Linked DNA regions of Sediminitomix flava. The main gene of each other region encodes a partner of the protein of the gene in region 2 in a complex. Links are inferred from orthologs where the notes say so. Each region holds a gene or a part of one and is shown on either strand. Other genes may lie near its edges.

Region 1 (3,544 bases), on a different replicon or contig from region 2:
TATTTGATTTTAGTCAGATCGAAAGTATCAATGCATTTTTCAAGGTCTTTGTAGATATCTTTGCTATATCCAAGCTTTGGATTAGGCTTCTTATTTAATGAAATAGAAATAAATCTAGCCTCAACAGATCGATTGTCTGTGATTTCAGTTGCTTTATAGAATTCATAACAAAAGTGGAAGAACATGACTTTTGCCTTTTGTGGCATACGTTCAAAGTCTGTTTCAGCTTGAGCAATAGCTTCTGTTGCACAGCTAAGTTGAATTTCTTCTATATTTTCATCTTGTGAGAACAGGTTATACTGCCCATCCATAACTTTGTCTAATGCTTCAAACTTTGCAATAAGTGAAATCCATTTATTAGAGTCGGTTTCCTCAATCCACTGAGTATTGAAAGCATAGTTGGCAGGAAGTGTATCAAACTTAGCCAGTTGTTTTTGGTGCTTCTCTTGAAGCTTAGGAATACTCTGCATACAGAGATAGCTGTATTTAAACTCAGGATTAGCTTCACGTAGGTAAACAGAATATTTCTCGAAGACTTCCTCTAACAGCATATTTTTATGAGAAGTTGATGAGGTAACATTTTCTCTCATGCTTTGAAGCATTGGGTATACTTTATCTGATAGAAAAGAGCTAGCAATTTTCTCTTCACTGAGAAAAGGATTGCTTTCATAGTACTCTTCAAATCTGTTAAAGATAGCATCTAGTTCTTGTGCTTTAGCTTTTTCAAACTGTTCTTTCAGTTCGGTCTCTTTGCTAGTCATGGATTTTCGATTCATATTAGATATCAGTTAATCGTTAAAAATGGCTTCTAATTCACTTCGTTTAAAAATAGAGCGAGCGTTAAGTTTATGCTTTTTGACAATTCCTTTTTTGATAAGATTGTACAAGGTTCCTTTACTGATTCTTAAAAATCTACAAGCTTCTTTCACATTCATGAATTCTTCTTTTATAACTCCAGAAGTCATCTGAGCTTTTCGGATTTCTTCATTAGCAAACTCTTTTGGTTTTGTTTCTATTTCATTTTGTAGCTGTGCTTCTTTCTTCCTGAGTTTATAGTGTTTTTGGTTACAGCGATGACTGCAATATTTTGTAAAAGTAGTTTTTGCTATAAACTCATTATGGCAGTAGATACATCGCTTCTTTATCTCCATATTAGAACTCATAGGCGTATAAGCTTGTCCAATGTTGTTCAAAAGATTCACGACCACCTAGGGACAATAGTGTTTTATGCTGACTAATATTGTCCATAAGTGTTCAATAAATTATTGTCCCTTGATAGATAATATTCTTCAGAGGGACAGAAAACGATCAAAATATAGTTTGAAATTTTTGTAAATGAAAATGTGTGGTAATAAAAAATCCCTTTATACAGCTCGTATAAAGGGATTTTTAAAGTTTGAATACTTATGATTTGATGGCTTACTTGCCGATACAAAATTTTGAAAAGATATTCTCAAGCAGATCATCAGTAGTTACTTCTCCAGTAATTTCACCCAAATGATGAAGGGCTGTACGGATATCTAAAGCCAATAAATCACCAGAAATACCTAAGTCTAATCCGTTAAGAACTTCCTCTAAGGCTTTATCTGTTTCACTCAAACTTTCAAAGTGACGAGCATTTGTAACCACAGTGTTACCTGTTCGGAAATCATCTGCTTTTACTAAATGTAAGGCTCTTTCTCTTAAGGCATCAATATCTTTTTGTTCTGCAGAAATCGTAATTAATTCTTCTTTGAATTCATCGAATTCGGTAGGGAGTTTACCTCCTTCAATAAGGTCTATTTTGTTGGCAATCAGAATATATGGTGTGCCTAATTCTTCTAAATGAAGTACTTCCTCTTTTACTTCCTCGTAATTTGCTGTCTTGGAGTCAAATAGGTAGAAAATGAGAGAAGCTTCTTTCATTTTTTGATAAGAACGCTCAACTCCAATTGCTTCAACTTTATCTTCTGTTTGGCGAAGCCCTGCAGTATCAATAAATCTAAAACTGATTCCGCCAATGATGATTTCATCTTCAATAAAGTCACGAGTAGTACCTGCAATATCAGATACAATTGCTTTTTCCTCGTTTAGAAGAGCATTCAACAAGGTCGATTTACCTGCATTTGGTTTACCTGCAATTACTGTTGGTACACCGTTTTTGATGACATTTCCGAGAGCAAAAGACTCTGTAAGTCTTCTAATTAGTCTTTGAAGTGCATAAATCAAGTTTTTCAGATCAGTACGATCCGCAAACTCAACATCTTCTTCACTAAAATCGAGTTCAAGCTCAATCATAGATGCAAAGTGAATTAACTTTTCTCGGAGTTCTTTGATTTCATGAGAAAAACCTCCACGCATCTGGTTCATAGCTGCAGAGTGTGACGCTTGAGAATCTGAAGCGATCAAATCGGCTACGGCTTCCGCTTGAGCAAGGTCAAATTTACCGTTTAAGAATGCACGTTTTGTGAATTCTCCAGCTTTCGCATAACGGATACCTTCTTCGCTAAAAACTTTAATAATGCGTTGAACAATATAATCGGAACCGTGACAAGAAATTTCAACGGTATTTTCACCAGTGTATGAATGAGGTCCTTTAAATAAGGTAACCAATACTTCATCCACTATGGCTCCATCTTTATCCCTGATTGTTCCAAAGTGGGCTGTATGTCCTTTTTGGGCTTCAAGGTCTTTACCCTTGAATACTTTATTTGTAACACGGATAGCATCTTCTCCCGAAACTCTTATCACATGTATCGCTCCTTTACCGGGAGGAGTTGACAGTGCAATCACTGTATCCTGATTATTTGCTAATGCTGCCGGATTCATTTTTATACTTATCCTTCTTTTTCTATTCTAAATTTTGTTACAAAGATACAGAAAATAAAATATGCAAGCTCTTTGAGTGGCACGAATCATTTGAAAAGGTATTTTTATTGTTTTCTTTCGACCACAAAAAAGCTTAAAAGGAAACATTTTATTGAATATTTTAAGAAATTTGAATGTAATCAATAATGGTGAAATACTGTTTTTGATTGCGAATATCCACGTATAGATATTTTTTTTACCCAGTTATTAAACATAAAACACAATGAATCAAGAAGTAATCAACTTGGCTCCAAGTAATGTTTGGGAGTGTTTCGAACAGTTGAATGCAGTACCAAGACCTTCTAAAAAAGAGGAGAGAGTCATTGAGTTCACAAAGAAGTTTGGTGAAGACCTCGGATTGGAAACAATTGTTGACAAAATCGGGAACGTAATCATCAGAAAACCAGCAACTGCAGGAATGGAAGATCGTACTCCAGTGGTTTTACAAGCCCATTTGGATATGGTACACCAAAAAAATGCTGCCACAAATTTTGATTTCAATTCGCAAGGTATCGAATCGTATATTGATGGTGGTTGGGTGAAAGCAAATGGAACAACTTTAGGAGCGGATAACGGAATGGGAGTTGCTGCGATGATGGCTGTTCTTAAAGCTAAAGATATTGAGCATGGACCAGTGGAGTGCCTTTTCACGATTGATGAGGAAACGGGTATGACTGGAGCAAAGAACCTTGAGCCA
Region 2 (4,934 bases):
TTGCAAGCTTTGCGAAACGATTTGGTTATGACATTGACACTGACGGTAACAAGTTAGCTTCTACGCTAAATCATTTGGCTTCTACAGTTGAAGGTAGACCAGAGCAAAATATTATCGAGAGTCAAGCTATTCGTGTGATGAGTAAAGCAAAATACTCAACCACTCCAGAAGGACACTATGGTTTAGGCTTTGCGCATTATAGTCACTTCACTTCACCAATTCGTCGTTACCCAGATATGATGGCTCACCGTCTCCTCCAACATTATTTGGATAAAGGAAAATCGGCTAACGCAGAAGACTTCGATGATAAGTGTCTTCATTCTTCTCAAAGAGAAAAAGTAGCAGCCGATGCAGAAAGAGCATCCATCAAATACAAGCAAGTAGAATTCATGTCGGAGTTCCTTGGCGAAGAAATGGAAGGTGTAGTATCGGGCATTACAGAGTGGGGAATGTATGTAGAATTGAAAGAAACTCGATGTGAAGGTATGATTCGTTTGACTTCTATTGAGGATGATATGTACATTTATGATGACGAAACCAAAGAGGTTGTAGGACAAAGATACCACAACAGATACCGAATAGGGGATGAGGTTAAAGTCTTGGTGAAAACCACAAATATTGAAAAAAGAACAATCGATTTTGAATTGCTATCATGACAGAATCAAATATCATATTATCACATGAACAGGTAATGCGTAAAATCCGCCGTATTGCCTTTGAAATCTATGAGCAGAACTTCGAGGAGAAAGAAGTTATTTTTGCAGGCATTGTAGGTGGTGGATACGAATTGGCAAAGCTTTTACAAAAAGAGTTTAGTGCTATTTCACCTCTGAATAATTCACTGTTGAAAGTTACGCTTGATAAAAAAGCCATCACGCAAACCTTCATTGAGCTTGACCAACCATTAGAAGAGCTTAACGATAAAGTGATCATCATTGTAGATGATGTACTGAATACAGGAAAAACGCTTGTACATAGCTTGAAACCTTTCTTGAATATTTCAGTGAACAAATTGCAGATTGCAGTTCTTGTTGACAGAAATCACAGATCATTCCCTGTATCGGCAGACTATACAGGCTACGAATTATCAACAACAATTCAAGAACATATCGAGGTTATTTTGGAAGATACCAATGATATCAGTGTTACTCTTTTCTAAACAAAAGAGTACTCTCTATACAGAAAGCTTGGGATTTATCTCAAGCTTTTTTTTGTTCCACAGCTATCTTATTCTTTTTCAAGCCCTATTAATATTTCTTTTCTTTTCAGAGTAACATTCAAGACAACTTTACTGTTATATTTGTATCTAAATTTTAGTAATGCCTTAAAAAACAACTATTTCTTAACCGATATATCCATTTTGAGGTATTTTGACATTGATGTTCCACGTGGAACATTTTACAAAATATAGCTATCATGTTCCACGTGGAACATGAAGTGAGAGGAAATACTAAGAGGAAAAATAATGTATCCAGAATACGATATTATTGTAGTAGGTGGTGGACATGCTGGATGTGAAGCCGCAAACGCAGCAGGAAAGATGGGCGCAAAAGTTTTGCTCATCACAATGAACATGGACACTATTGCTCAAATGAGCTGTAACCCCGCAATTGGTGGAGTTGCTAAAGGTCAAATTGTAAGAGAGATTGATGCACTTGGTGGGATGTCAGGAATCATTTCTGATAAATCCATGATTCAATTCCGTATGCTGAATAGATCTAAAGGACCTGCAATGTGGAGTCCTAGATCTCAAAATGATCGTATGTTGTTCGCTAAAGAATGGCGAATGGCTTTGGAAAATAATCCGAATGTCGACTTCTGGCAAGAAATGGCTAAAGAACTTGTCGTAGAAGATGGTCGAGTAGTAGGTGTAAAAACTGGACTAGGAATCGAATTCAAAGCAAAAGCAGTAGTGCTTACCAACGGTACTTTCTTAAATGGCTTGATCCATATTGGGGAAAAACAATTCGGAGGTGGACGTGCTGCAGAACGTGCTGCTACTGGTATTACTGAACAATTGGTAGAGCTAGGCTTTGAAGCTGGACGTATGAAAACAGGTACTCCTCCAAGAGTTGATGGTCGTTCTCTGAACTGGGAAGCGATGGAAGAGCAAAAAGGAGATGATGCTACAAGCAAGTTTTCATACAGCGATCAAACAGAAATCCTTCCTTTAGAGAAGCAAAGAAGCTGTCATATTACCTACACAAATCCTGAAGTTCATGACATTTTGAAAACAGGTTTTGAGCGTTCGCCAATGTTCGCAGGACGTATCAAAGGTTTAGGACCTCGCTATTGTCCATCAATTGAAGATAAAATTAACCGCTTTGCGGAACGAAATAGACATCAAATTTTCGTTGAACCAGAAGGCTGGAACACCTGTGAAATCTATGTAAATGGTTTCTCAACTTCTCTACCAGAAGACGTTCAATACAAAGCATTGAGAACTATTCCTGGTTTCGAGAACGCAAAAATGTTCCGTCCTGGTTATGCTATCGAATATGATTTCTTCCCTCCAACGCAGTTGAAACTAACTTTGGAGACTCAACTTGTAGAAAACTTGTACTTTGCTGGACAGATCAATGGTACTACAGGTTATGAGGAAGCAGCTTCTCAAGGTTTGATGGCTGGTATTAATGCTGTAAATAAAATCAGAGAAGAAGAACCATTCATTCTAAAACGTTCTGAAGCTTATATTGGAGTTCTTATCGATGACCTTATCAACAAAGGTACAGATGAGCCTTACCGTATGTTTACTTCAAGAGCTGAATACAGAATTCTTCTTCGTCAAGACAATGCAGATTATCGTTTGACTCCACTAGGACATAAAGTAGGATTGGCAAGTGATGAGGCTTATGAAAAAGTTCAAAAGAAATATAAAGAAATCGAAGAACTTACTGCACTGATCAAAGACACTTCAGTAAAGACTAAAGAGGCAAACCCGGCATTAGAAAAACATGGACTTGATCTTTTAGCTCAAGGGATGAAAGCTGAACAAATCTTGAAACGTCCGAATGTCTCAATGGAGATTTTGGGAGACTGTTCTGAGCCAATTCGTGAGCGAATCACAGGTCTCGATACTTTAGTAAAAGAGGAGACTGAGATCTTGGTGAAGTATGAAACGTATATTGAAAAAGAAGAAAAACTAGCTGAGAAGCTGACTTCTTTAGAAAACTATAAGATACCTGAAGGTTTCGATTTCCATTCTCTAAAAGCTCTTTCGGCTGAATCAAGAGAAAAGATGAATAGAATGAAACCAATGACACTTGGTCAAGCATCAAGAATTAGTGGTGTAAGTCCTGCCGATGTTTCTATTTTGATGGTACATCTAGAAAATCGTTAAAAAAGAATATATTCCATTTCAAGGCATATTAGAGTAATAGTTTTTCTCTGATATGCCTTATTTTTATGGCTATAACTAGAACATTACAAATGAAGAATATTTTTATTCGTGCTATATACTTAGCCGTATTTGTGTTTTTTTTCTATTCCTGTGCAACTGTAGTTTCACCTGGTGGTGGTCCTAAAGATGAAGATCCTCCAAATCTTGTTGCTTCAGTTCCTTTAAATAATGGGGTGAATTTTCAGGAAGACAAACTTACTTTCATATTTGATGAAGCTATAAAAGTCGATAAGATCACAAAACAGCTTCAGATCAATCCTTACAAAGACAGACGTATTTACAGATACAAGACTCGAAATAATAAACTGATTTTAGAGTTTAATGAACCTTTAGAGGACAGTACAACTTTTAATTTCAATTTCAGAAATGCAGTCATTGACGTAACTGAAGGTAATCCGAGTGAAAATGCAATTGTGGCATTTAGTACGGGACCAGAACTGGATACAATTCAGATTAGTGGTACAGTTCTAAATTTAATGGATAATAAGCCTTTAGAAAATGCAGTTATAAGTTTGTATGATGCAAAAGTTGATACCGCTGTCATAGATAGTGTAGCTCCTTATTATTATGCGAATACCGATGAAGACGGACGTTTTTCTATTTCAAATATAAAATCGGGAGAGTATAGAGCTTACGGTTTATACGAAGGAAAAGACGGTGGAAATTTGAAATATGACCAAAGAGAGGAGAAAATTCAATTTTTCAACAAAACCTTCGACATCAATAAAGACTCTGCAAATGTTGTATTCAAGCTAATTGAATATGATAATGACACTATCATTTATGAAAGAGTCAAGAAAGAAAAAGGAAAAACATTCCTAGATTTTAATAAAGGTCTTATTGAATATGGAATTGAAATTCTAGATGAAAACTATAAAGACAGCCTTTTCCATAAATTAACTGCCGAAGGTGAACTTCAACTTTTCTACACAGGTCAAGATGATATGCCTGAAGATTCTCTAGACATAAAGCTTTTCGCTGTAGATTCTTTACTCCAAAAATTAGACACAACAGCTAAATTATTCTTGACTTCTGATATCAAAGAAAAAAGAGTTGCTGAAGAAAAGAAAAATAGTGGTATTGGTGGACTCTTTAGAGGTAAAGAAGATGAAACCGAAAAAAGAGGACCTACTTTCAAGTTTACACAGCGTGAACCATTACAAAACGATCTTCGTCCTACAGAAAAATTTGATCTTGTTTTAGACTTTGAAAAACCTGTATTGAATTACACAGCTGACAGTGTTTGGGCAATTTATGGTGAAGACACTTTGGTATTGGATAAAGCTCCAGAAGTAAACTTCAATTTTTCTCAATATACTTACTCAGGTTTTGTCGCGGATTCTGCTTTTGCATTGGTCTTCAATCCGGGAGCATTTATTTCTGTTTTCGGAGATAGTAGTGAGACAGAGACAATCAAATTTTCTATCAAAGATGAAACTAAATTTGGAGCAATTGAAGGGCAAGCAAAATCGAAAGATAAACTGCCATTCTTCGTACAGTTATTAGATAGCAAATTTGAAGTTGTCGATGAAAT

The links. The genes of interacting proteins can lie anywhere in the genome.
Region 1: the proteins of mnmG (region 2) and mnmE are in contact, whole or in part, in a solved structure (PDB 9HIP), measured with the Escherichia coli proteins. The link is inferred for Sediminitomix flava from one-to-one orthologs.

The regions. Positions count from the first base shown.
Region 1 is NZ_QGDO01000003.1:757,857-761,400, forward strand. What follows is about bases 615-3,420. They hold mnmE (tRNA uridine-5-carboxymethylaminomethyl(34) synthesis GTPase MnmE), read right to left. Parts: upstream 2,809-3,420; coding sequence 1,420-2,808; downstream 615-1,419. Other genes in these bases: BC781_RS14680 (hypothetical protein), read right to left, coding at 615-776; BC781_RS14685 (helix-turn-helix domain-containing protein), read right to left, coding at 789-1,163; BC781_RS14695 (aminoacyl-histidine dipeptidase), read left to right, coding at 3,071-3,420. In the rest of the region: more of BC781_RS14680, read right to left, coding at 1-614; more of BC781_RS14695, read left to right, coding at 3,421-3,544. UniProt on the Escherichia coli protein: Exhibits a very high intrinsic GTPase hydrolysis rate. Involved in the addition of a carboxymethylaminomethyl (cmnm) group at the wobble position (U34) of certain tRNAs, forming tRNA-cmnm(5)s(2)U34.
Region 2 is NZ_QGDO01000009.1:55,845-60,778, reverse strand. Bases 1,021-3,902 are described here. They hold mnmG (tRNA uridine-5-carboxymethylaminomethyl(34) synthesis enzyme MnmG), read left to right. Parts: upstream 1,021-1,465; coding sequence 1,466-3,340; downstream 3,341-3,902. Other genes in these bases: BC781_RS22865 (Ig-like domain-containing domain), read left to right, coding at 3,430-3,902; BC781_RS22875 (phosphoribosyltransferase family protein), read left to right, coding at 1,021-1,159. In the rest of the region: rnr (ribonuclease R), read left to right, coding at 1-656; more of BC781_RS22875, read left to right, coding at 653-1,020; more of BC781_RS22865, read left to right, coding at 3,903-4,934. UniProt on the Escherichia coli protein: NAD-binding protein involved in the addition of a carboxymethylaminomethyl (cmnm) group at the wobble position (U34) of certain tRNAs, forming tRNA-cmnm(5)s(2)U34.